4 regions of the Furfurilactobacillus rossiae genome follow, and region 3 is predicted to be linked to each of the others. Evidence: predicted binding sites of a transcription regulator. Region 3 holds the regulator's gene; each other region holds the start of a gene.
The links. The regulator CtsR, encoded in region 3, represses protease genes until heat stress. The targets are predictions, from matches to a motif close to TTGGTCAAAAAAGGTCAAANA.
Positions count from the first base shown of each region.

Region 1: a site for CtsR is predicted at 1,337-1,357, ahead of clpP (ATP-dependent Clp endopeptidase proteolytic subunit ClpP). Genes of this name have one in related genera too.
Region 2: a site for CtsR is predicted at 4,183-4,203, ahead of LROSL1_RS05530 (Bax inhibitor-1/YccA family protein). Genes of this name have one in related genera too.
Region 4: a site for CtsR is predicted at 1,647-1,667, ahead of holA (DNA polymerase III subunit delta). Genes of this name have one in related genera too.

Region 1 covers NZ_CP040586.1:2,061,838-2,067,773, reverse strand. Annotated here, with positions in the region: gene LROSL1_RS10045 (ATP-binding cassette domain-containing protein) at 1-505, shown strand, start outside; gene clpP (ATP-dependent Clp endopeptidase proteolytic subunit ClpP) at 657-1,253, opposite strand; gene LROSL1_RS10035 (prenyltransferase) at 1,445-2,362, shown strand; gene nhaC (Na+/H+ antiporter NhaC) at 2,870-4,306, shown strand; gene LROSL1_RS10025 (hypothetical protein) at 4,480-4,632, shown strand; gene LROSL1_RS10020 (SDR family NAD(P)-dependent oxidoreductase) at 5,449-5,936, shown strand, end outside.
Region 2 covers NZ_CP040586.1:1,180,464-1,186,399, reverse strand. Annotated here, with positions in the region: gene mutM (DNA-formamidopyrimidine glycosylase) at 1-375, opposite strand, end outside; gene polA (DNA polymerase I) at 418-3,120, opposite strand; gene LROSL1_RS05530 (Bax inhibitor-1/YccA family protein) at 3,428-4,147, opposite strand; gene LROSL1_RS05525 (multidrug effflux MFS transporter) at 4,381-5,577, shown strand; gene murC (UDP-N-acetylmuramate--L-alanine ligase) at 5,661-5,936, opposite strand, start outside.
Region 3 covers NZ_CP040586.1:890,480-896,415, forward strand. Annotated here, with positions in the region: gene tenA (thiaminase II) at 127-789, shown strand; gene LROSL1_RS04165 (CtsR family transcriptional regulator) at 906-1,379, shown strand; gene LROSL1_RS04170 (ATP-dependent Clp protease ATP-binding subunit) at 1,456-3,954, shown strand; gene LROSL1_RS04175 (TetR/AcrR family transcriptional regulator) at 4,156-4,746, shown strand; gene rpoB (DNA-directed RNA polymerase subunit beta) at 5,012-5,936, shown strand, end outside.
Region 4 covers NZ_CP040586.1:1,579,837-1,585,772, reverse strand. Annotated here, with positions in the region: gene LROSL1_RS07545 (DNA internalization-related competence protein ComEC/Rec2) at 1-1,614, shown strand, start outside; gene holA (DNA polymerase III subunit delta) at 1,729-2,754, shown strand; gene rpsT (30S ribosomal protein S20) at 3,021-3,275, opposite strand; gene rpsO (30S ribosomal protein S15) at 3,546-3,815, shown strand; gene LROSL1_RS07525 (ribonuclease J) at 4,203-5,930, shown strand; gene LROSL1_RS07520 (outer membrane protein assembly factor BamD) at 5,934-5,936, shown strand, end outside.

The DNA of each region.
Region 1 (5,936 bases), 1.2 Mb from region 3:
GATTATGTTAAAGGAGTTGCCAGTTACAAACGGACAGCTGTTACTCAATGGTCAGGAATATGACGATGCTCAGGTAGAAAATCTATTTAGCAAGGTCTCACAAATACCGATTATCTTTGCCGAGACTGTCCGATATAACCTGACTTTAGGGATGCCATTTTCTGAGGGTGCGATTTTAGTAGCCGTCAGACAGGCTGGACTCAGTGACGTCATCAAAGAATCCAAGCTGAATCAGCAAATAGCCGAAGATGGTAAAAATCTTTCAGGCGGTCAGTTAAAGCGCATTGAAATTGCGCGGGCATTGTTATTTAAACGACAAGTGTTGTTGATTGATGAGGGGACAGCTTCCCTTGATTCAGCAACGGTAAGACAGATTCATGACACACTGTTGTCGTTGACTAATTTGACAGTGATCGAGGTAGACCATCATATTCCACACGAATTATTGTCAAAGTATGATCGTCACTACCAACTGAACAATGGCCGATTAGAAGAGCTCAACTAAAACCTGATGATGGATGGTCATACAGATGCACCCGAATGCCATCGTCAGGACAGCTTAAAATGGCTAATGAACAACTAACTGTGGCCTCTTTGTTTACTGTAAACGCAAAAAAAGACCCTCGTCATTTGACGAAGGTCTTTGCTTGTTGTGACTACTTTTGCATTTCGCTGGAGTTAGTCATAATGTGGTCAATCAAACCATAATCTAAGGCTTGCTCAGCGGTCATGTAGTTATCCCGTTCAGTATCCTTGTTGATAGTTTCAATGTCTTGACCAGTCTTTTCAGCCAGCAAGTTGTTAATCATCTTCCGTGTCTTCAGAATTTCTTCAGCCACGATTTCGATTTCAGTTTGTTGACCTTGAGCACCACCAGAAGGTTGGTGAATCAAGATTTCTGAGTGTGGTAAGGCAAAACGTTTGCCCTTAGCACCAGAAGTTGCCAGAATGGAAGCCATTGAAGCAGCCATTCCCATGACAATCGTTTGAACATCAGACTTAACAAAGTTCATGGTGTCGTAGATTGCCATTCCGGAAGTGATAACACCACCGGGTGAGTTAATGTACATGTAAATATCTTTATCAGAATCTTGGGCATCCAAGAAGAGCAATTGAGCGATGATGGCGTTGGCCATGTCATCTTCGATTGGTCCGGAAACCATAATGATCCGGTCTTTTAATAGTCGTGAGTAAATGTCGTAGGCACGTTCGCCACGGCTGGACTGTTCAATAACAGTTGGAATCAAAGCCATAATTGAGGCCTCCTTGTAATTTGCGTTGTTATTTAGCACTTGTAATGGTGCTCTGCTAATCAACGTAATTGTAGTTTAACCCAAAGGTCAAAAAAGGTCAAACAAAATGGTGCGATTGTTTGAAAAAATGTGATAAAAAGTTGTGTGCAATGTGATAGCCTTAGAGTATCAAGGGGTTAGGAGAGTTAGAGATGAATAAAAAATGGTTAACGTGGCCGGTATTTGTCACGCTAAGTGAGATTTATATCGCACCGTTAAATATTATGTGGTTCATTTTGGGTTCTGCCATTGCTCAATATCGTTATGGCGTGGTGAATTGGCTTAACGTTATTTTGTGTTTGGCGGATGTGTTCATTTTTGACCTGGCAGTTAACGTATCCGATAATTACTATGACTATGTACATGCCGCGGATCGTGAAGGATACGCTGCACATACAAATCCAATTGGCCGGTTGCATTTGCCTAAGCGTGGCGTGTGGTGGCTAGCGGTTACCTTGTACATTATTTCTGCAATCCCTGGCGTGGTTTTAGTCATGCGTACTGGATGGCCGGTATTATTGTTTGGGGTTATTGGTTACCTAATCGGTATTTTCTACACCGCGGGACCCTATCCATTAAATGCCATGCCGATTTGTGAAACTGTGGTTGCTTTTTCCATTACATATTTAATTGAACTCGTCTGTGTTTACATCAGCATTTACGGCCAGCGTCCGTTTACATGGGGCGTGGCGGGTACGACGTTTGCATTATGTCTACCAATTACGTTGTTGTTCTTTACTGTTCAATTAGGAAATAACACGGCGGATCTTGACGAGGATATCAAAAACAATCGTCATACACTGGCTTTTTTCATTGGCCGCAAACGGGCCGTCCAAGTGATGCAAGTTTTCTTGATTGTTGGCAGCTTATGGCCAATTGTAAACTTGGTTTTGGGACTGGCACCGTGGATCACTGTGCTAAGCGTGGTGTTGCTGCCGATTATGTGGCAAGGAATTAAACCGTTCTACGCAGTTCAAGACAAGCAGAAAACGTACATGAAAGTGATTAAAAGTACATCTTTGTTTTACATTGGGTACACTGCCCTGTTTGCAATTGGCGCATGGTTGTGAAGAATAAATCAGGAAAATCATTTGACAAACGATTAAAATGCTAGTATATTTCTAATCAACATTTAATCATTGTTTTCAAACCTAGTAGTGAATGATCTGTGTGTCAGGAAGTCGGTGGTTGCTGCGAACCGATCAGGATCATCTCATCGAAGTACCTGAAAACGAAAATGACCGGGCACCGTTGGACCGTTATCCCAGCGAGAGTGAATATAATGGGCGTTAGGCTCATTTTATTAAGCTGGGTGGTACCACGGTAAACTAATCGTCCCTGTTATGCATAATTGCATAGCAGGGACGATTTTTTGTATTTAGAGTGTTGCATAACTTTGGATTCAGAAGTTAGGTGCACATTTAGGAGAATGGTGCCGCAGTCCGGCATTAAAAAGAGAGAAAAGGGGGCCAATGGAAAATGACAGAAAATTGTGGGGGCAATCCTCGATATAGAACCTCAATGAATGACACTCAACGTTTACAACAATTTGGACATTCAAAAAATGAGGTATTCACATGGAAAAACAAACATTTAAAGTTGGTCGTAACGAAGCACTAATTGTCTTACTAGGCATGTTGTTAATTATGGGATTTGGCGTGATTAAATTTGGTTTGTCGCCCCAAGTTCCCGTTATGTTAGTTATGGGATTATTGATGGCATGGGGTGTTGCTCACCGTTTGCCATGGTCGTTAATTAACGAAGGAATCAAGGATGGGATTGAAACCGGGATTGTCCCAATTTTCATTTTCATTCTGGTTGGTGCGTTAATTAGTACATGGATTGCTGCTGGCATCATTCCATCCTTGATGGTTTTCGGTTTTCATTTAATCAGTGTTCAGTGGTTCGTTCCTTCCGTATTTGTCGTCTGCGCACTGGTTGGTAGCGCCGTCGGTAGTGCTTTTACTGTTATTTCTACAGTCGGCATTGCGTTCTTCGGGATGGGCGTTACGATGCACGTTAACCCAGCTTTAGTGGCCGGCGCGATTATCTCCGGCGCAGTTTTTGGTGATAAATCGTCACCGTTATCCGAATCAACCAACTTAACTGCAGCGGTTGTTGATGCAGATCTATTCAAACACATTATGAACTTGATGTGGTCCACCATTCCCGCATTTATTATTGCGTTAGTTGTATTTGCCATTATGGGCAGCGGCGAAAAGGGTGCTAGTTTAGCGAGCATCAATCATGTCATCAACATTTTAGACAACAATTTTAGTATTTCAGCATGGGCGATTGTGCCGATTGCGTGCATGTTCATTTGCGCATGGCGGCGAGTGCCAGCGATTCCAACCCTGTTTTTAAACATCGGTGTTTCGCTGGTGATGTTACTGATTGAGCATCCAGGCACTAAGTTAACCAAAATTGCTAGCATCATTGAAGCAGGATTTGTTTCTCACACCGGTAATAAAGAAGTTGATTTATTATTATCACGTGGCGGTATTGCAAGCATGATGGGAACGGTCTCACTGATCGTGTTGACCTTATCACTTGGTGGTTTGTTGATGCAGTTTGGACTGATTGACGCTGTGATGACGCCGTTTGCGAAGCATTTAAACTCCGATGGCAAACGGATCATTGCGGTCGTTCTCTCAAGTATTGGCGTTAACATCTTCATCGGTGAACAATTCTTATCCGTTATCCTTCCAGGTAAGGCATTCAAGAAAACATTTGACGAATCCGGATTAGCTCCTGTCGCATTAGGACGGGCACTTGAAGATGGCGGAACGGTTATTAACTACCTGATTCCGTGGGGGGTTGCCGGCGTGTTCGCAGCCAACACGCTTGGTGTTCCAACGATGCAATACTTACCATTCGCATTATTTAGCTTATTGTCACCAGTATTTTCTATATTAAGTGGCTTGACTGGTATCGGTTTGAAGCATCAAGACGTTGCAAAAACGGAGCCAGAAAATTTTAAGCAGGTCACGGCTTCAACGGCTGTGGAAGAGTAATACGTCCGGTTAAAACGGTAGCGTGTGAACGAGGTCGTGACCAAAATAAAATAATTATTATGGCCGTTTGTGGTGCGGTTATTACATTGATGACTAAACCGGGCTTGCTCACGTTGTCTAAAGCTGGTATAGTATTACGTGTTATTAAACACAGTATTGAGAGGAGAAGCATCATGGCAGAAAAGAAACCATTGAACTCATTCGCCGGCCAACGTCCCGTTGCTAAACGTCAACGTCGTATTCGCCGTGAAAAAGAAATTGCCGCAATCCAACGTTGGGCTGCTGGTAAGACTGACACGATCGAAGCAGCTCCAAAGGCTAAGTAATTTCGGTTGGTAGGCTTTTCTGATCGTCTCTAATTCAGTACATCAAAAAGCATTTAGTCCCGCAATCTCGTCATGAAAATGATGGGGTTGCGGTTTTTTTATTTTAGAGTGTGATCACCCACGGTTTGAAGTCGAGCAATAACGTAAATACGCCGTCATGAAGACGAACTTTGTCTTTATGGCGGCGTATTTGGGTTATGTACAGACTTCAGTGGGTGAGAGCGCGTTTGCGACAATGTAATAGAAAAAATTGGGTTTGTTGCCGAACAGGTCTCTGGGGTGTCGAAGCGCGTTATGACTATGAAGCAGGAAAACGGGTTATGCACAGACTTCGGTGGGTGAGAGCGCGTTTGCGATAATGTAATAGAAAAAATTGGGTTTGTTGCCGAACAGGTCTCTGGGGTGTCAAAGCGCGTTACGACTATGAAGCAGAAAACGGGTATTAGCATCATCACTGACATACTTTAGTTTATTCAGTTGATAAAGAAGAAACTCGACAAACTCTCATAAAGCTAATTTTGTTTTCCTACTCAACAGTTGATAATTCCTTGATTATCAGCTCTTTATTCCGACAATGTGAAAAAGGTACAGTCCTATCTACAGATTATTGTATGGATTGTCCCTTATTGAAGTTTAGTGTAAGCGCTAACATATAGGTGTATTCAAGAGTTAGTTACATAACGTTTGAATATCTCCAGGGGATTTTTTGGTAATAAGCTCACAAAAATTATTATATTAAAACGTACTCATAACGTTCATAAGCACAACAATAACGATTTCTAGAGCGTCGTGAAAACGTTTAGGAGGAGCAGTGTTATGAAGGATTTTAAGGATAAGGTTATGTTTATTACTGGTGCCGCACACGGGTTTGGCCAGGTTATTGCTGAAGAGGGTGCTCGTCGGGGCATGAAGTTGGCAATAGTTGATATCGATGAGCCAGCATTAAAGGAAACATACAAGAATGTCACGGATGCTGGTGCTGACGCCATTATGATTACCGCGGATATCACCAAAGAGGATGCTGTTAACGATGCAGTTGATCAAACGATGGCTAAGTTTAATCAAATTGATTTATTAATCAATAACGCCGGTATCGCATTGCCAGGACGGATGTGGGAGTTACCGACCCGTGATTGGGAATGGATCATGCATATCAACGTGATGAGCCAAGTTTATGCAATGAAGCGGATTATTCCAATTATGTTGAAGCAAAAGACACACGCTGCCATTCTGAACGTTGCTTCCATTGCCGGACTCGTTGACACACCAGGGATGCCTTCTTACCACGCCAGCAAGTTTGCCGC
Region 2 (5,936 bases), 290 kb from region 3:
GTCTTCATCACCAGTATGGATCACAATCATGCGCCCAAATTTACGTGTATCGTTGTAACACAGTAACTGACCGTCACTTAAATGAAAAACAACATGGGTGTGTTTATCCCTTGGCATGTCAGCTGGTGCCCCAAAGTATTTGCCTTCCATTCGCAAATGAGAAACCATCGTCAGCCCGCCATCGAAGCGAAACAACAAATACTTGCCACGCCGATCGACTCGGGTAACTGTCCGTCCAGTCAACAGCGTCACAAAAGCGTCGGCCCCGTTTAACACCATCTTCGGGTAATAAACGTCAATTCCAGTAATCGTTTTTCCAACAACCATCCGCGTTAGCCCACGACGCACCGTTTCAACCTCAGGTAATTCTGGCATCATTCATGCCTCCATTTTGAAATTCAAGCTTTCGATAAATCGTTATTTCGCATCATACCAAGTAGATCCGTGAGCACTTTCAACTTTCAACGGAATGTCCAAACTAACAGCTGAATCCATGATGCTTGGAACTAATTTTTCAAGAATCGGAATCTCTTCCTTGGGTGCTTCAAAGACCAGCTCATCATGAATCTGCAGCAACATAGTAGCCTTTAAATCGCGATCAGTTAAGGCCTTCTGCATTTGAATCATAGCAATCTTAATAATATCTGCTGCTGACCCTTGAATTGGCGTATTCATCGCTGTTCGTGCTGCAAACGAACGGCGGTTAAAGCTCTTCGCATTGATATCAGGCAAGTACCGGCGACGATGCGTGATTGTCTCCACGTAGCCCTGCTTCTTTGCCTGCTCAACAACATCTTCTGTATATTTTTTAACATCGGGATATTCGCGGAAATAAGTATCAATAAATTGTTTTGCTTGAGGACGGGAAATTCCCAGATTTTGTGATAATCCATAATCACTAATTCCGTAAACAATTCCAAAGTTTGTTGCCTTGGCCTGCCGCCGCATTAATGGCGTCACTTCATCATTAGAAGTTAACCCAAATATTCGGCGAGCTGTTGCCGCATGAATATCTTCGTCTTCACGGAAGGCCTCTTGCAAGTTTGCATCCCCCGTAATGTGAGCTAGTACACGCAATTCAACTTGTGAATAATCTGAAGAAAAGATTTCCCAACCATCATGACTTGGCACAAACGCCTTCCGAATTTCACGTCCTTGCTGGGTTTGAATCGGAATGTTTTGTAAATTCGGGTCAACTGAAGATAAGCGACCTGTCTGCGTTAGAGTTTGTAAATAGCGCGTGTGCACCTTGTGATCATGGCTGTGGACGACTTTTAACAGTCCCTCAATATAGGTCGATTGCAACTTAGACAAGCCACGGTAGGCCAAGATATTCTCCACAATGGGCGCCTGAGATGCCAGTTGTTCTAAGACATCAACTGAAGTTGAATAACCCGTCTTAGTCTTTTTGATCACTGGCAACTTCATTTTTTCAAACAAAATTTGGCCCAATTGCTTGGTCGAATTGATGTTAAACTCTTCTCCAGCTTCGTTATAAATGGTTTGTTTCAGCGATGACAATTGTTCCTTGAACTTTTCTCGCATATTGGTCAATTGGTCAGTATCCACATAAACACCGGCAATTTCCATGTCCGCCAGTACAAACGTTAACGGCAACTCAATGTTGACGTATAAATCACGCTGCTCATTTTGATCAAGTTCTTTAAACAGCTCTTCATGGAGATTTTGAATGGCCAATGCCTTCCGCGACAAATGATCGAAGAATTGTTCATCATCGTCAGGAATCGCCCGTTTGGCACCCTTGCCGTAAACGGCTTCATCTGTTTCAACCTGGTCGTAACCATGCTGCTGAGCCAAGCTACCCAAATCATTTGAATTATCATTCGTATCCAACAAGTAAGAAACGAGTAACAAATCGAAATCAACACCAACAAGTTTGACTCCGAGACGGTGTAGACCTACATACTGAGCCTTAGCATTAAAGACGTTCTTTTCAATATTGCCATTTTCCATCAAATTCTTAATCTGTGCAGATTGAAGCAGATCGACTTCTCGACTAACCAATGTTTGTTTGCCATCAGTCATCACAAAACCAGCAAATGCGCTGAGATGATAATTTTCATCAGGCATTTCCAAAATAAAACTAACTTCATCGGTAAAATTATCAATTAAGTTTAGATTATCTTTGGTTAATTCAGTCCAACTGACAGTTTTTAAAGCCGTGCTTGTTTCATCGTCGCCTAAATCCAAAGAAAGACCGGTATTCTGTAACTGTTTCAAGAAATTGTTAAAGTCCATCTGTTGATAGAATGCAATTAATTTGTCAATATCAGGACCGTTATAATCGATATCATCCAAATGAATTGCCAACGGCGCATTGGTGCGAATCGTCGCCAAGTCTTTACTCATCAAGGCTTGATCATGATCCTCAATCAAGTGATCCTTCATCTTGCTCTGTTTAATATCATCTAGATGCTCATAGACACCCTCAACGGAATCAAACTGTGTCAGTAACTTAATCGCCGTCTTCTCACCCACTTTGGTAACACCTGGATAATTATCGGAAGTGTCACCCGTGAGTCCTTTCATATCAATAATTTGTTTGGGCTCTAAGCCATACTTATCCTGTACGTGAGCAGGTGTGTAATATTCGATTTCACTAACACCTTTTTGCGTGATTGCCACCGTTGTTTGGTTCGTCGCCAACTGAGTCAGATCACGGTCTCCAGTTACGATGATCACTTGATATCCGTCCGCTTCGCCTTCACGAGCCATGGTGCCGATGATGTCATCGGCCTCCCAATCCTTAAGTTCATAACTCTTGATGCCGTAACCAGTCAAAAGATCTCGTAAGTAAGGCATTTGCTCTGACAATTCTTCCGGCGTTTTAGACCGGCCACCTTTGTAGTCAGAGAATTTACCAGTCCTAAAAGTTGTTTTACCCGCGTCAAATGCCACCAACGCCTTATCCGGTTGAACAGCCTTAACTACTTTATCTAACATCGTCTTGAACGCGTAAATGGCGTTCGTATGTAAGCCATCATGGTTAGTAAATCGATCCAACTGTTGATGCAGTGCAAAGAAGGCACGAAAGGCCACACTGTTGCCGTCAATCAGTAATAGTTTTTTATTTGTTGATAACGTTAATTGTTCGCTCATAAAGGCCGTCGCTTTCTTTGATTTTAATGATTCCATTTTAACAAATTAAGCGCTCGCGCACCAATTTGAAGCAGAAGCGTAATTGAATGTTTAAGTGAGCTCGGTGCTGATAATTATCGACTGATTTTGACTTTGCAGGCGTAGTCCCCTTGTAGAAAAAAGATTCGAATTGTTCAAGAAACACTGACAAACAAAAAGCCGTGCCGACAACAATGTCAACACGGTTTCTAGTTACAATTTATTCGAGCATTTTATTCACAAACATTAAAGCCCTGCTCATAGCATGATTTTAGTCATTCAGGTTTAATTAGTTGCGGTTGCTGCCGTAGCCAAAAATCTGCAGGATGTAAATGAAAATGTTGATGAAATCTAGGTACAACTGGAAAGCGCCCTGAACGGCTAGGCCACTCAACGAAATCTGATTGCCGTACTGTTCATAAATTTTACGCATCCGTTGTGTATCCCAAGCGGTCAGAACAACAAAGACAGCCACGATAACAAAACTAAAGATGAAACTGATAAAGGATGAACGTAAGAAGATATTAATCAAACTAACGATAAGAATCCCAATCAGTGCAAACATTGCTTGCGTACCAATCTTAGTCAAATCGCGGTGGGTCGTTGAGCCATAAAAGGCCATTCCACCAAAGATAGCAGCTGAGGCAAAGAATGCAGAGAAAATCGTCGCACTCGCGTATTGTAGGAAAATGCTGGACAGCATCAACCCGTTGATCGCCGCAAATCCAAACAACATTGTCAGTCCTGCTGTTGCACTCCGATTGGCCTTAAAACTAGTACCAATTACGAGCCCAAATTCAGCTACCACTAGAACGATTGGGAACCAGCGGTTAGCAGCAATAAAACTAAAGTATTGCTGTTGGAAAACAACGCCGGCAAGCACGGCAACGATTGCGGAAATCAGCACCGCTCCACCCATGTAACCGAAGACTTTACTCATGAAGGCTGATAAACCAGAAGCCTGTGAGTTCACCTCTCGGCGAGGTTGTTGATATTCATTGTTATTCACAAAAATCCCTCATTTCTTATTAATTAACTAATTGTCGTTTGACAAATACTGACTAATTCATGTTCAAGATGTATTCTAACAGATTTACCCAAACACGCAAGCGTTTTACCTGTGCAATACGCAACTTTAGAATTCCTTATAGATAACTGTCCATCCCCTCTAGTTTTTTGACCACAAGACGCTTAAAATTATGTCTACCTTGTTTTATAAACTATTTAGTGTAAGGAGCCATTATGCCAGTCGAAAAACAACAGACTGTAAAACCCAGTCTGTTCTTAACACTTTTATTGGGCACGCTATCTGCGTTTGGCCCATTATCCCTAGATATGTATCTGCCGGCACTGCCCCAACTGCAAGCTAGTTTTCATACCAGTTCAGCAGCGGTTCAGGCAAGTATCAGTGCCTGTCTCATTGGAATGGCCGTCGGTCAGTTAATTATTGGTCCTTGGAGTGATCGTGTTGGGCGGCGGAAACCCTTATTAATTGGGCTGACTGTCTTCACACTCACTTCGGCAGCACTTATCTTTGTCCATAATATTGTGGTCTTTCTAGTTCTTCGTGTCATTCAAGGCCTTGCTGGTGCAGCTGGTCAGGTGCTGTCGCGGGCGGTAGCCAGAGATCTTTTCTCCGGGCACCGATTAACCACTTTCTACGCTACATTAATGTCCATCAACGGAATTTTTCCGGTTATCGCCCCCATTTTAGGAGCTGTTCTAGTAAGTTTCTTCCCGTGGGAATCAGTGTTTGTGACATTAACAATTGTTGGGATTTTGCTCGTCATTGCCAGTGCCTTCGGTCTGCCAGAGACAGCTACTAGCATTGGCGGGCCTGTTGAAAAGCTCGATTTCAAGAGCGTCTTTTCAAACGGACGTTTTATGCTCAATGCAAGTCTGTTAGCACTTGTGTACGGCGCTTTGTTTACATACATTGCAGATTCTTCGTTTATCTTTCAGCAAGACTATCATCTAAGCACAACTGCTTTCAGTATTATCTATGCCATTAATGGTCTAGGAATCGCACTGGGAAGTAAAATTGTCGGCCGTGTTTCTGAATTTCTTAATGAGCATCAAATTGCCCAAGTTGGCTTCTTAGTCCCTCTAATCGGGTGTGTCATCCTGGTCATCAACGCATTAACAATTAATCAGCTCTGGCTGTTTGCAGTCGCTTTGTGGTTTGTCGTTTCATCAGTTGGTTTCAATAGCACTATCACCACTGCTATTGCCATGGAAAGCACAACTAAAAACATTGGCACAGCCTCAGCAATCTTAGGTACTCTGTCCCAATTAGTCGGTGGTGTAGCTTCGCCGCTGGTCGGTTTATTTGGCTCCCACACCGCCTATCCAATGATTATTCTTATCTCAATTTTTGAAGCCTTAGGATTAATCTTGCTACACTTTAGTCACTCAACAACTAGCAACAAGGATCTATAAAAAAACATGGACAAACAAAAATACCGTTACGAATTTAACTTCGCGACGGTATTTTTATGTCTAAGAATCGTATTTAATCAACATTAACCATTATTCAAGCTCGTGTTACTCAGAAGCGTTTCATACTCACGTTCATACTTCTGAACGTCACCAGCCCCCATAAAGATGGCCACAGCATCATGATAGTCCAGTAAAGGCGACATATTATTCAACGTCAGCACTTCGCCACCCTTGGTAATTTTAGCCCCTAAATCAGCACTGGAGACATCCCCAGTCTTTTCACGAGCAGAACCAAAAATATTCGTTAGGTAAACTTTATCTGCCAAATTAAGACTCTTGGCAAAATCATCCATCAACGC
Region 3 (5,936 bases):
TATCGCAACGAATCTCTCATTAAAACAATGTAAATGTTCACTGTTTTAGTCTGCAAGAGGATAATGGTTTTGATAGATTGAGTCTGTCGGTAAGCATTAATACAGTACGGAATACAAGGAGTCATTATGATGGATTTTAGTCAGCAAGTTTATCAGCAAAATCAAACGGTGTGGCAGGAAAGCATTCATCATCCGTTTATAAAACAGCTAAGCGATGGCAGCATGACGTTGCCAACATTTCGTTATTATTTAATTCAGGATCATTATTATTTACGTGATTTTGCACGGATTCATGAATTGGCAGCGGATGCAAGCCAGGATCAGGCGGTTAAGACATTATTGCAGGAGCTAGCGAATAGTCTGCACGATGGTGAAATCGCGACGCGCAAGACGTTCTTTAAAGAATTAGGTATTTCTCAACAAGATGTGGTCAATACACCAATTGCACCGACGACATATGCCTACACGTCACATATGTATCGCACGCTAACACAGGCCGGTGCACCGGCGGCCATTGCCGGATTGTTACCGTGTGCGTGGCTATATGCGGATGTTGGTGCGTCCTTACAAGGAGTCACTTCGCCAGTCCCAATTTTTCAAGCGTGGATTGACAGTTATCAGTCCGACGACTATACGGGACCAGTGGCAAAACAAATTAAGTTAACAGACCAAGTTGCACGTCAAACAGATGCAGCCGATCGTGATGCAATGGCCAAGGCTTTTGAACGGAGCACCTATTATGAACGTGATTTTTGGCAGATGGCTTTGGATCATCAAGATTGGCAATAAAATTTAATTTGGGGTGCTGACGTTGCTACTGGCGGACTAAAAAACTTTTTAATTGCAATCGTCGTCAATCTTCGTATAATATAGTCAATATTAGTCAAAGATTGGGGTGAGCGATGATGGAAGGACCAACAAATATTTCGGATGTCATCGAAAAGTATCTGAAGGGAATCCTGGAGGATGCTGAGCAGGTAGAAATTAGACGTTCGGATATTGCCGACCAGTTTAACGTCGTTCCTTCTCAGATTAACTACGTCATTAAGACACGGTTTACCATTCAAAACGGTTATATCGTTGAGAGTAAGCGTGGTGGCGGTGGTTATATTCGTATTGAAAAGGTCAACTTACTGGCTGACGCCGATGTGTTGGATAATTTACTGAACGATGTGGTTGGTGATTCAATCAATCAACATGATGCATATGCTATAGTTAATTCCCTATTTAATGATGGGGTGTTAAAGGAACGTGAGGCCAACATTATTCTTTCGGCAATTGACAAAGATACTCTCAATGTTGCTGACCGCGAAGTTGAAAATACATTGCGCGCTCGGATTCTGATCGGCGTGCTCAACCGCCTTCGTTTTGAAGACTAATGCTTATTAATATCGAATTAACGACGATTTGCAGGGGTTAATTAAGGCCTGCATTTAATGAAAGGCAGGACAGAAGATGGACAATTTATTCACACCTAGTGCTAAAGATGTATTGGTATTGGCACAGGAACAAGCGAAGTATTTTAAACACCAAGCTGTGGGTACTGAACACTTATTGCTGGCCCTGACCATTGAACAAAATGGGATTGCTAACAAAGTCCTGCAGCAATTCAGTGTGACAGAAGAAGATGTTCGTGAAGAAATCGAACGGTTTACTGGTTATGGTACACTGACGAACGCTGACAAGGATACGTATTTACCATATTCTCCGAAGGCCAAGGACATTTTGACATTGGCCGGGGATGAGGCAAAACGTTTGGGATCCACTAAAATTGGGACTGAACATTTACTCTTAGCGTTGTTGTCTGATGAGAGTATCCTGTCATCACGCATTTTAATGACATTAAACCTTGATTTGGCACAAACACGCAAAGTGATTTTGCGCAAGTTAGGTGTTGCTGACACACCACGCCGTCGTCAACAAATGGCAAAGGCTAACAACAACGCAAATAAGCAAGAGGGTACGCCAACACTTGATTCATTAGCACGTGACTTGACTGCCTTAGCTGCTGACAAGCAAATGGATCCGGTGGTTGGCCGTGCAAAAGAGGTCAAACGGGTGATTCAAATTCTCAGTCGTCGGACCAAGAATAACCCAGTCTTGATTGGTGAACCTGGGGTTGGTAAAACGGCGATTGCTGAAGGATTAGCACAGAAGATCGTTGCTGGTGATGTGCCTGATGATTTGGCCGACAAACGGCTGATGATGCTGGACATGGGCTCACTGGTTGCCGGCACTAAATATCGTGGTGAATTTGAAGACCGTTTGAAGAAAGTTATTGAAGAAATTTACAACGATGGTCACGTTGTGCTGTTCATTGATGAGTTGCACACGTTGATTGGTGCCGGGGGTGCTGAAGGTGCGATTGATGCTTCCAACATCTTGAAGCCAGCGTTAGCTCGTGGCGAGCTTCAAACCATTGGGGCCACTACACTTAACGAATACCAAAAGTACATTGAATCAGATGCTGCTTTGGAACGTCGGTTTGCGACTGTTCAGGTTGACGAGCCAACGGAAGATGAAGCAACGGAAATCTTAAAAGGTTTGAAGAGCCGTTATGAGGAGCACCACCAGGTTGAAATCACTGATGATGCGGTTGAAGCAGCAGTTAAGCTGTCCTCTCGGTACATTACGGAACGTTTCCTACCTGATAAGGCAATTGATTTAATGGACGAAGCAGCTGCTAAAGTTCGCATTGATGCATCTGGTCATAAGACCAAGTTGGCTAAACAAGAAGACAAGTTGGACGACTTGCGTCAACAGAAGGAAGCTGCTATTGAGAACCAAGATTTCGATGGTGCTGCTGCATTGCGTGAAAAGGAAATGGCCTTGCGCAAACGTGTCGACAAGATGATGGATGATCAAGATAATGAAGCGTTGTCTGGTCAGCCACATTATGAATTAAAAGTCGGCGAGGAAGATGTGGCTGAAGTCGTCTCCGAATGGACGGGTGTTCCGTTAACACAGTTGCAGAAGAATGAAGAAGCACGTTTGCTGAATCTTGAAAAGGTGCTCCACAAACGCGTGGTTGGTCAGGACGAGGCTATTTCAGCCGTTTCTCGTGCCATCCGTCGTGCCCGTTCCGGTCTGAAAGATCCTAACCGGCCAATTGGTTCGTTCATGTTCCTTGGACCAACTGGGGTCGGGAAGACGGAACTCGCTAAAGCATTAGCTGAAGCAATGTTTGGTTCAGAAGATAACATGATTCGTGTGGATATGTCTGAATATCAAGAACGCTTTAGCTCAAGTCGTTTGATCGGTGCTGCACCTGGTTACGTTGGTTACGATGAAGGTGGTCAACTGACCGAACAAGTTCGTAACAAACCGTACTCAGTTGTCCTCTTGGATGAAGCTGAAAAGGCTGATACTGAAGTCTTTAACTTGTTGTTACAAGTTCTTGATGATGGTTTCTTAACCGATTCTAAGGGCCGCAAGGTTGACTTCCGCAACACGATTTTGATCATGACCTCTAACTTGGGCGCTACAGCTGTTCGTGACGATAAAGAAGTTGGTTTCGGTGCAACCAGCGCGACAGACAACTATGCTGCAATGTCAGACAAGATTCGGCAGGCCCTGCGTCAGACATTCCGTCCAGAGTTCTTGAACCGAATTGATGAAACAGTGGTCTTCCACTCATTGACGAAGCCAGAATTGCATGAAATCGTGAAGATCATGGCTGGCAATGTGTTGGCACGAATCGCCGAACAAGGCATTAAAGTTAAAATTACGCCGGCTGCCATTGATGTAGTTGCAGATGCTGGCTTTGATCCTGAGTATGGTGCTCGTCCAATTCGACGCGCATTACAGACTCAAGTTGAAGACCAGTTGAGTGAGGCATTGATTGCTGGTCAAATTAAAACCAATGACGCTGTTACTGTTGGTGCTAAAGCTGGTAAGATTACGGTCACAACTAAGGAACAACCTGTCAAGAAACCGACAGTTGGTTCTAAGTAGTCTTGGCGAACTAACAGTTATTAGTGGGTGTTATTGAACGGTGTTAAAAACGTTTGTCGAGCTGAAAGCTTGATAAGCGTTTTTATGTTCTAAACGTGTCGGTAAAAATTGCATTTTATGCGGAGAACAGGCACACTGATGGAGATTAGAGAAAGGCGAGCCGTGTGTAGTTGTTGATGGGCGGCTTAATGAGGTGAAAATATGAGTCGTGAGGCGCAGTTGGCTGCCACTCGAGAAAAAATCCTGGAGGCAGCTCGTGAACAATTCTTGATAAAAGGCTATGCGGATACCTCCACGCGTGACATTGCGACAGCTGCGGGCGTTACCCAGCCGGCGCTGTATCATCACTTTGCTGACAAAGAACTGATTTTTGTGCAGGTGATTGAAACCGTTGGTGGTGAGTTAGCAACAAACATGAATCAGATTTTAGATGCTAACAAGGGAACTGGGCTTGAACTCCTGACAGATATGTCAGCGGCGATGGTCGCCATTCATCCGCGTGACGCATTTAGCTTGATTCATGGTAGCTTTCAATATTTACGTCCCGAGAATCAGGCTCAGCTTGGCCGATTATTCGCACAGGATTATTTGCAACCCATCATGCGCTTTTTTAAGTCTGATAAAGTGGTTTTGCGTGATGGGGTTGATCCGGCAACAGCGGCCAACTTTTACCTCACTAGTTTGGCGCCACTATTCGCTAAGTTTCACCAACTGGGTGGCGCAAACTTGAGTCAACGTGAGCACATCCAAGTGCTGCTACGTCTCATTTTGTTTGGCGTGGCAGAGAAATAAAAGTTGAGCGTTTCTCGTTGACACATTTAGCAAAACCGAGTATATTATTAATCGTATATCACTGTGAATAAAAATCGTCTTGGCGATCTATTGTCCGTCAAGGCCTTTATAGAGAAGCAAAAGCAGCTTTCATTTAAACTTTAAAAGAAATGGTGCTTTTGCCTTTTTTATGCCCAAAAACAGGGTTACAGGTCATTTGTAATGAAACTGTAACACTAAAATGAGGACTTATTCACTGGAAAATCATTTCGAAGGAGTGAAGAACTTGGCAGGGCATTTAGTTAAATACGGCAAACACCGTACCCGCAGAAGTTACGCACGAATCAAGGAAGTTCTTGATTTACCGAACCTGATTGAAATCCAAACGGACTCTTATCAATGGTTCCTGGACGAAGGCTTGCGTGACATGTTCGACGACATCATGCCAATCGATGATTTCCAAGGAAACTTATCATTGGAATTCGTTGACTACCAGTTACTCGAACCAAAGTACACCGTGGATGAAGCACGTGAACACGATGCCAACTATTCTGCACCACTGCACGTTACTTTACGTTTGACCAACCATGAGACTGGCGAAATCAAGAGTCAAGACGTGTTCTTTGGTGACTTCCCACTGATGACTGATCAGGGGACGTTCATTATCAATGGTGCTGAACGGGTTATCGTTTCTCAATTGGTTCGTTCTCCTGGTGTGTACTATACGGAAGACGAAGACAAGAATGGTCGTGAAGTTTACGGCGCAACTGTCATTCCTAACCGTGGTGCTTGGTTGGAATACGAAACCGATGCTAAAGAAATTTCTTACGTTCGGATTGACCGGACTCGTAAGATTCCAATGACCGAATTAGTTCGTGCCTTGGGTTATGGCTCTGACGACGAGATCATCTCAATCTTGGGTGATAGCGACGGCATCATGTCGACCTTGGAAAAGGATATTCACAAGAATTCCGACGATTCACGTGTCGAAGAATCCTTGAAGGATATTTACGAACGGTTACGGCCTGGTGAACCTAAGACAGCCGACTCTTCACGGAGCCTGTTGACGGCGCGCTTCTTCGATCCAAAACGTTACGACACTGCACCAGTTGGTCGTTACAAGTTAAACAAGAAGTTAGACTTACACACCCGTTTGTTGGGTTTGACGTTAGCGGAAACGTTGGCTGACCCTGACTCAGGTGAAATCATTG
Region 4 (5,936 bases), 690 kb from region 3:
CTGAAACAATTGGGACTTTTGCATCTATTTAGCATCTCCGGTATGCATGTTGTGTATCTAGTCACGCTTTGCCAATTTATTCTTGCACGATTAGGCGTGCCTCGTGAGCACTCACAACTAATGTTGGCCATTGGCTTGCCACTTTACGCAATTATTGCTGGTGGTTCGGGCACGTTAATTCGCGCTATTCTTATTGGCGAGGCTGGTTTACTTCAGCCGCTCCTTAATCGCAAGCAGTCGACTCAAATAAGTGGCTTGGACATGTGGTCGTTATCGTTAATTGGTGGTGTTACGCTTCAACCGGCGGTCTTGTTAACGCTGGGCGGTCAACTAAGCTATTTGCTGGCGTTTGCGTTAATCTATGTTGCAGTCGAAAAGACATGGTGGCAAACATGGTTAATGAATCTAGTCAGCTTACCATTAATTTTACATACTGTTTTTCAAATTCATGTTCTTAGCACGCCTGTGAATCTATTGGTGATTCCATTGTTTGGTTGGTTCATTTTTCCACTTGTTATTATTGGCGCTTGCTTAGGCGGCGTATTAAGTTGGGTGGCAGGTATCAGTAACACAGTTTTGACAGTGTTTAGTAGTTTGACAAACTGGTTTGGCCAATTACCAGGAATGGTCACGTTTGGACATCTCTCAACATTGTTCACCTGGGTGTGTTTGCTGATGACACTGTTGGCTATTGATGAGCGACGGACACGAGTTCGATGCAGGTGGCTCATTGCATTAGCGATAGTTTACGGAATGGCGTTCGTGACGATTCATTGGCCAATGGATGGTGAGGTTTCGTTTATTGATGTTGGTCAGGGTGATAGCATTCTTTTAAGAACGCCATTTAATCAGCATGTTTCGTTAATTGATACGGGTGGCAAAGTGGGATTTTCAAAGCCGTCGTGGGCGCGCACTCTCCCGGGGATGACCAATGTTGAAGCGGTGACAGTCAATTACCTTCATAGCCGTGGTATCAGTGAAATTGACGATGTAAACTGCAGTCATCAAGATGCTGATCATATCGGAGATGTAGGTCGACTGTTGCAATTGATGATAGTTCACACATTGACGATCCCTGCTGGTATGCGCCAGTCGCGCGGTTTTCAGACGAAAATTGCCCCTTATCTGAAGCAAACCAGAGTCATCGAGCTGACTGCTGGTCAACAACCTGCAAATTTTCCGTTTACCATTTACCATCCGTTTCATCCAGGACCAGGTGGAAACGAGGATTCAGTGTCACTAGGCACAATTAGGAATGGGGTTCGATTTTTATTTATGGGTGATTTGGACCGGGCCGGTGAACGAGAAATTTTGCAACATTACCCGAGGTTGACCGCTGACGTGTTAAAACTAGGTCATCATGGCAGTGACACTTCTAGCGACCCAACGTTTATTAAACAAGTGGCACCTAAAATTGGGATTATTTCAGCCGGTCGTGAAAACCGGTATGGACATCCCAAACAAAGCACGCTAACGACACTGATCCAGAACCATGTTGCAGCCGTTAATACAGCGGACACTGGCATGATTAGTTATGTTTATGACTGGCTTGGCAACGCTCATTGGCAGACGATACTGCCGACACGCACACCGATTGCTGGTTCGCCCCGATAGTTTGTGGGCTGGATGAAACTTAATAGGGTATAATGGTGAAACGAGCTCAAACGTATTAAAAGGCGTCATGTGATGAGTAAATAGCAGCTTGATGGAAGGAATGAAATGGCAACGATGAAAATTGCGGAGTTAACACGACAATTGGCTGGTTCAAACATTCAGCCACTATATTTAGTGACGGGGACTGAACGGTACCTGCTTAATCAAATTCGAGCGCAATTTAAGGCGATCATTCCAGAAGACCAGGCTCAAATGAATGTTGGTAGCTATGACATGGTACAAACACCGGTGGCCGTGGCGCTCGATGATGCTATGGCGATGCCCTTTTTTGGCGAGCATCGACTGGTTGTCATCGACGAACCTTATTTTTTAACAGGCGAAAAGAGTAAGTCAAAGGTCGACCATGATTTAGATGCCTTGCTTAAATTTATTGAACACCCAGAGCCAACTACAATTCTAGTTTTCTTCGCACCATACGATAAACTTGATAATCGGAAGAAGTTAGTTAAAACCTTGAAAAAAGTTGCTGTCAATGTGGACGCATCGCCATTGAGTGAGCGGGATGCACGTCAATTTGTGGAGCAGCAGGTTGACCATGATGGCTATAAATTCGGTCCTGGTGCACTGGATACTTTAATTCAGCGCACTGGTGCTGATTTGTCACTGATGATGGCCGCATTAACTAAAATGGAGTTATTCGCAGTTCAAGATCATGTAATGACAACGGTAGCTGTTACCGGTTTAGTGGCACAATCTTTGGATGACAACGTGTTTGATTTGGTGAATGCGGTTTTAGGCCGAAATGTTAAACGAGCGGTGAGCTTGTATCATGATCTGTTAGCAACTGGAGAAGAACCACTGCGAATTAACGCCGTCTTAGTTAGTCAATTTCGTTTGTTGTTACAGGTGAAGGTGTTGGCTAGTCGCGGATTGAGTCAAGGTTCTCTGGCAGGTCAACTAAAAGTGCATCCATACCGGGTGAAATTGGCCTTGCAAAGTGATCGTCACTTTTCTCAACGTGATTTGAGTCGCGCTTTTTTAGGGTTAATCAATATTGAAACGCAGCTGAAGCAAACACAGGATGATCCAGAATTGCTTTTTAATTTATTTATGTTGCAGTTTACCAATCAAGCTGCATAGTCCTCCTCAGCTTGATATGAATAAAATGAAGCTACGACGTAAGTCCGATTTGAGAACAAGCATTAACGAAAAACTGACTCATTCCCGATCTGGGGAATGGGTCAGTTTTTCGTTAAGCGGAATTATCAGGACTTGGGAGCACGATGTTGCTCACATCATTCGTCCCAGATAAACTTATGTCACAATTTCATTTTGTGTTGCTAAGGGGAATTGAGTAAAAATATGTAAAAGAAAAACCATCATCACGAATGATGATGGCTAAGAATTTACTTTGCTAAGCGAGCAGCTAAACGTGACTTGTCACGTGAAGCCTTGTTCTTCTTGATCAAACCTTTTGAGTAGGCGTGGTCAATTGCGGCGCTCGCGGAACGGTATAATTCTTCAACGTTGTCTGCACCAGCAGTTACAGCTTTTTCAAACTTTTTAACTGCAGTCCGTTCTTCGCTCAATTGAGCAGTGCGACGTGCTTTGGCAATTTCGTTAGTCTTAACACGTGCAATGGCTGATTTTGTAACTGGCATTAATTTCACCTCCGGAGCGTTTGACCCACGTCAAACAAATTTCAACAGTCATCATTATACAAGAGGCTTACGACCAATGCAATAAATAAATGCAGAAGCGTCAAGGAAATTCACTTGACCGCGGCACGAGTAGCGTACTTTTGCTTGCAATTAGCGGTGTGATTAGATAAACTATTAACCGTGCTAAAGCATGACCCTTACTTAGTTTATCGCCACCACTTGGCGTAGACTCGGTATGCGGTGACAATATTTGAAAGGTGGATTTTATCCATGGCTATTACACAAGCAGAAAAGAATCAGATCATCTCAGAATACGCACGTCACGATGGTGACACGGGTTCTGCAGAAGTTCAAATCGCAGTTTTGACAGCTGACATCAACCAATTGAATGCGCATTTACAAGTGCACACTCACGACTACCACTCACAACGTGGTTTGTTAAAGAAGATTGGTCACCGTCGTAACTTACTGCGTTACCTGCGTAACACGGATATTGAACGTTACCGGACGTTAATCCAAAAATTGGGTCTTCGTCGGTAATCGTTGTTCGACCGAAGTGTGTGAAGAGGGCTACCCATTGTGGGTGGCTCTTTTTTATTTATTCACGATAATGGCAGATCATCAACTGGTTTGAGAAGCCGCCAGCTGGGCAATTGATTGGCTTTTAAGATGGAATATGATAAGCTACATATAACTGATTGTCCCGAAGAAAATAGGTTATTTTAATAGGTTTTTTTGTGGAGTTGCCGCTCCTTTAAACACATCAAACTTAATAGCGATGTGAGGCTGCTTGCGTACTGAGATCAAAATGACGATGAATCACTATTTTGATTAAACTATAGACAAGCCGGTAAAAATGAATTCTTAAAGATGACCGTTAGAGAAACAATTAAGTCAAAAAAATTTTTTTAATATGAGGTGAATGAATTGAGTAATCAGATTCGAATTATTCCGTTTGGTGGTGTGCGCGAAAACGGGAAAAATATGTACGCGTTGGAAGTTAATGACGATATTTTTATTTTAGATTGTGGTTTGAAGTATCCAGAAAACGAGCTATTGGGAATTGATATCGTCATTCCTGATTGGAATTATTTACGGGAACATGCGGATCAAATCGTCGGTGTGTTTTTGACACATGGGCATGCAGACGCAATTGGCGCATTGCCATACTTCGTTAGTGAATTTAATGTGCCTGTTTTCGGTTCAGAACTAACGATTGAATTAGCAAAGTTGAATGTGGAAAATGATCCAAAATCTAAGCAGTTTAACGACTTTCACGTTGTTGATGCTGATACAGAAATTGATTTTGGAGAGGAAACAGTCTCGTTCTTTAAAACGACGCACAGTATTCCAGAATCACTGGGAATTGATGTTAAGACACCACTCGGACAAGTTGTTTATACCGGTGACTTTAAGTTTGACCAGACCGCTGCACCTTTTTATCAAACAGATTTAGCTCGTTTGGGTGAAATTGGCAAGAACGGCGTCGTTGCCTTGTTAAGCGATTCAGCTGGAGCAGAACAATATGGCGAATCAGCAACCGAAAATCAAATTGCCAACTTCGTTAAGGACCAGTTTGCTGCACATGCAGGTCGAATCGTGGTCGCCAGTGTTGCGTCTAACATTTTACGAATGCAACAAATTTTTGATGCCGCTGCTGCGACGGACCGCAAGGTTGTATTAATGGGGCACGATTTGGAGAAAATTGTGCGGACAGCAATGCGCTTGGATAAGTTGGAATTGCCATCTGATGACCTATTGGTTAACCCTAAAAACATGAAGTCCTTATCACCTGAACAGACCGTTATCTTGGAAACTGGCCGGATGGGTGAACCCATTAAGGCCCTTCAGAGAATGGCAACGGGTGAAGATCGTTATGTCAAAATTGGTGAAGGTGATTTGGTTTTCATTACAACCACACCATCGCATGCAATGGAGACAACGGTTGCTAAGACGCGTGATCTAATCTTCCGTGCAGGCGCACATGTGCAAGCAATTTCCGACAGCTTGCAGTCATCCGGGCATGGTTCACCAGCAGATTTACAGTTAATGATTAACTTTATGCATCCGGATTATTTCATTCCAATTCAGGGTGAGTATCGGGTTCTAAATCGGCATGCTAAATTGGCAGAAGAAACGGGGATTTCGTCTGATCATATTTTCTTAACACAACGTGGCGATTCACTCATCTATAACGGTGAGGCACCAATGCACTTAGCAGAGAGCATTGAAGTTGGCAACACGATGATTGACGGAATTGGCGTCGGTGATATCGGTAATATTGTACTTCGGGATCGCAAGATTTTATCTGAAGATGGTATTTTTATTGCAGTGGTTACGATTGATCGTAAGAAGAAGCAAATCGTCGCCGAACCTAAACTGACATCTCGAGGATTTGTCTACGTGAAAGCTAGTCGTGATTTAATGCGTGAGGCTAGTGAATTGGTCACGAAAACGGTTCAAGATAACTTGGATAACAAAGAATTTGACTGGGGTCATTTGAAACAGGATGTGCGCGAACATCTTGGGCGTTATCTATTTGATCAGACCAAGCGTCATCCAGTTATCTTACCGGTGATCATGGAAGTGAACCAACACGCCCATCATGCCCGGACAAAGAAAAACACAGTAAAAAAAGCAACTGAACAGGAGTAATTTATG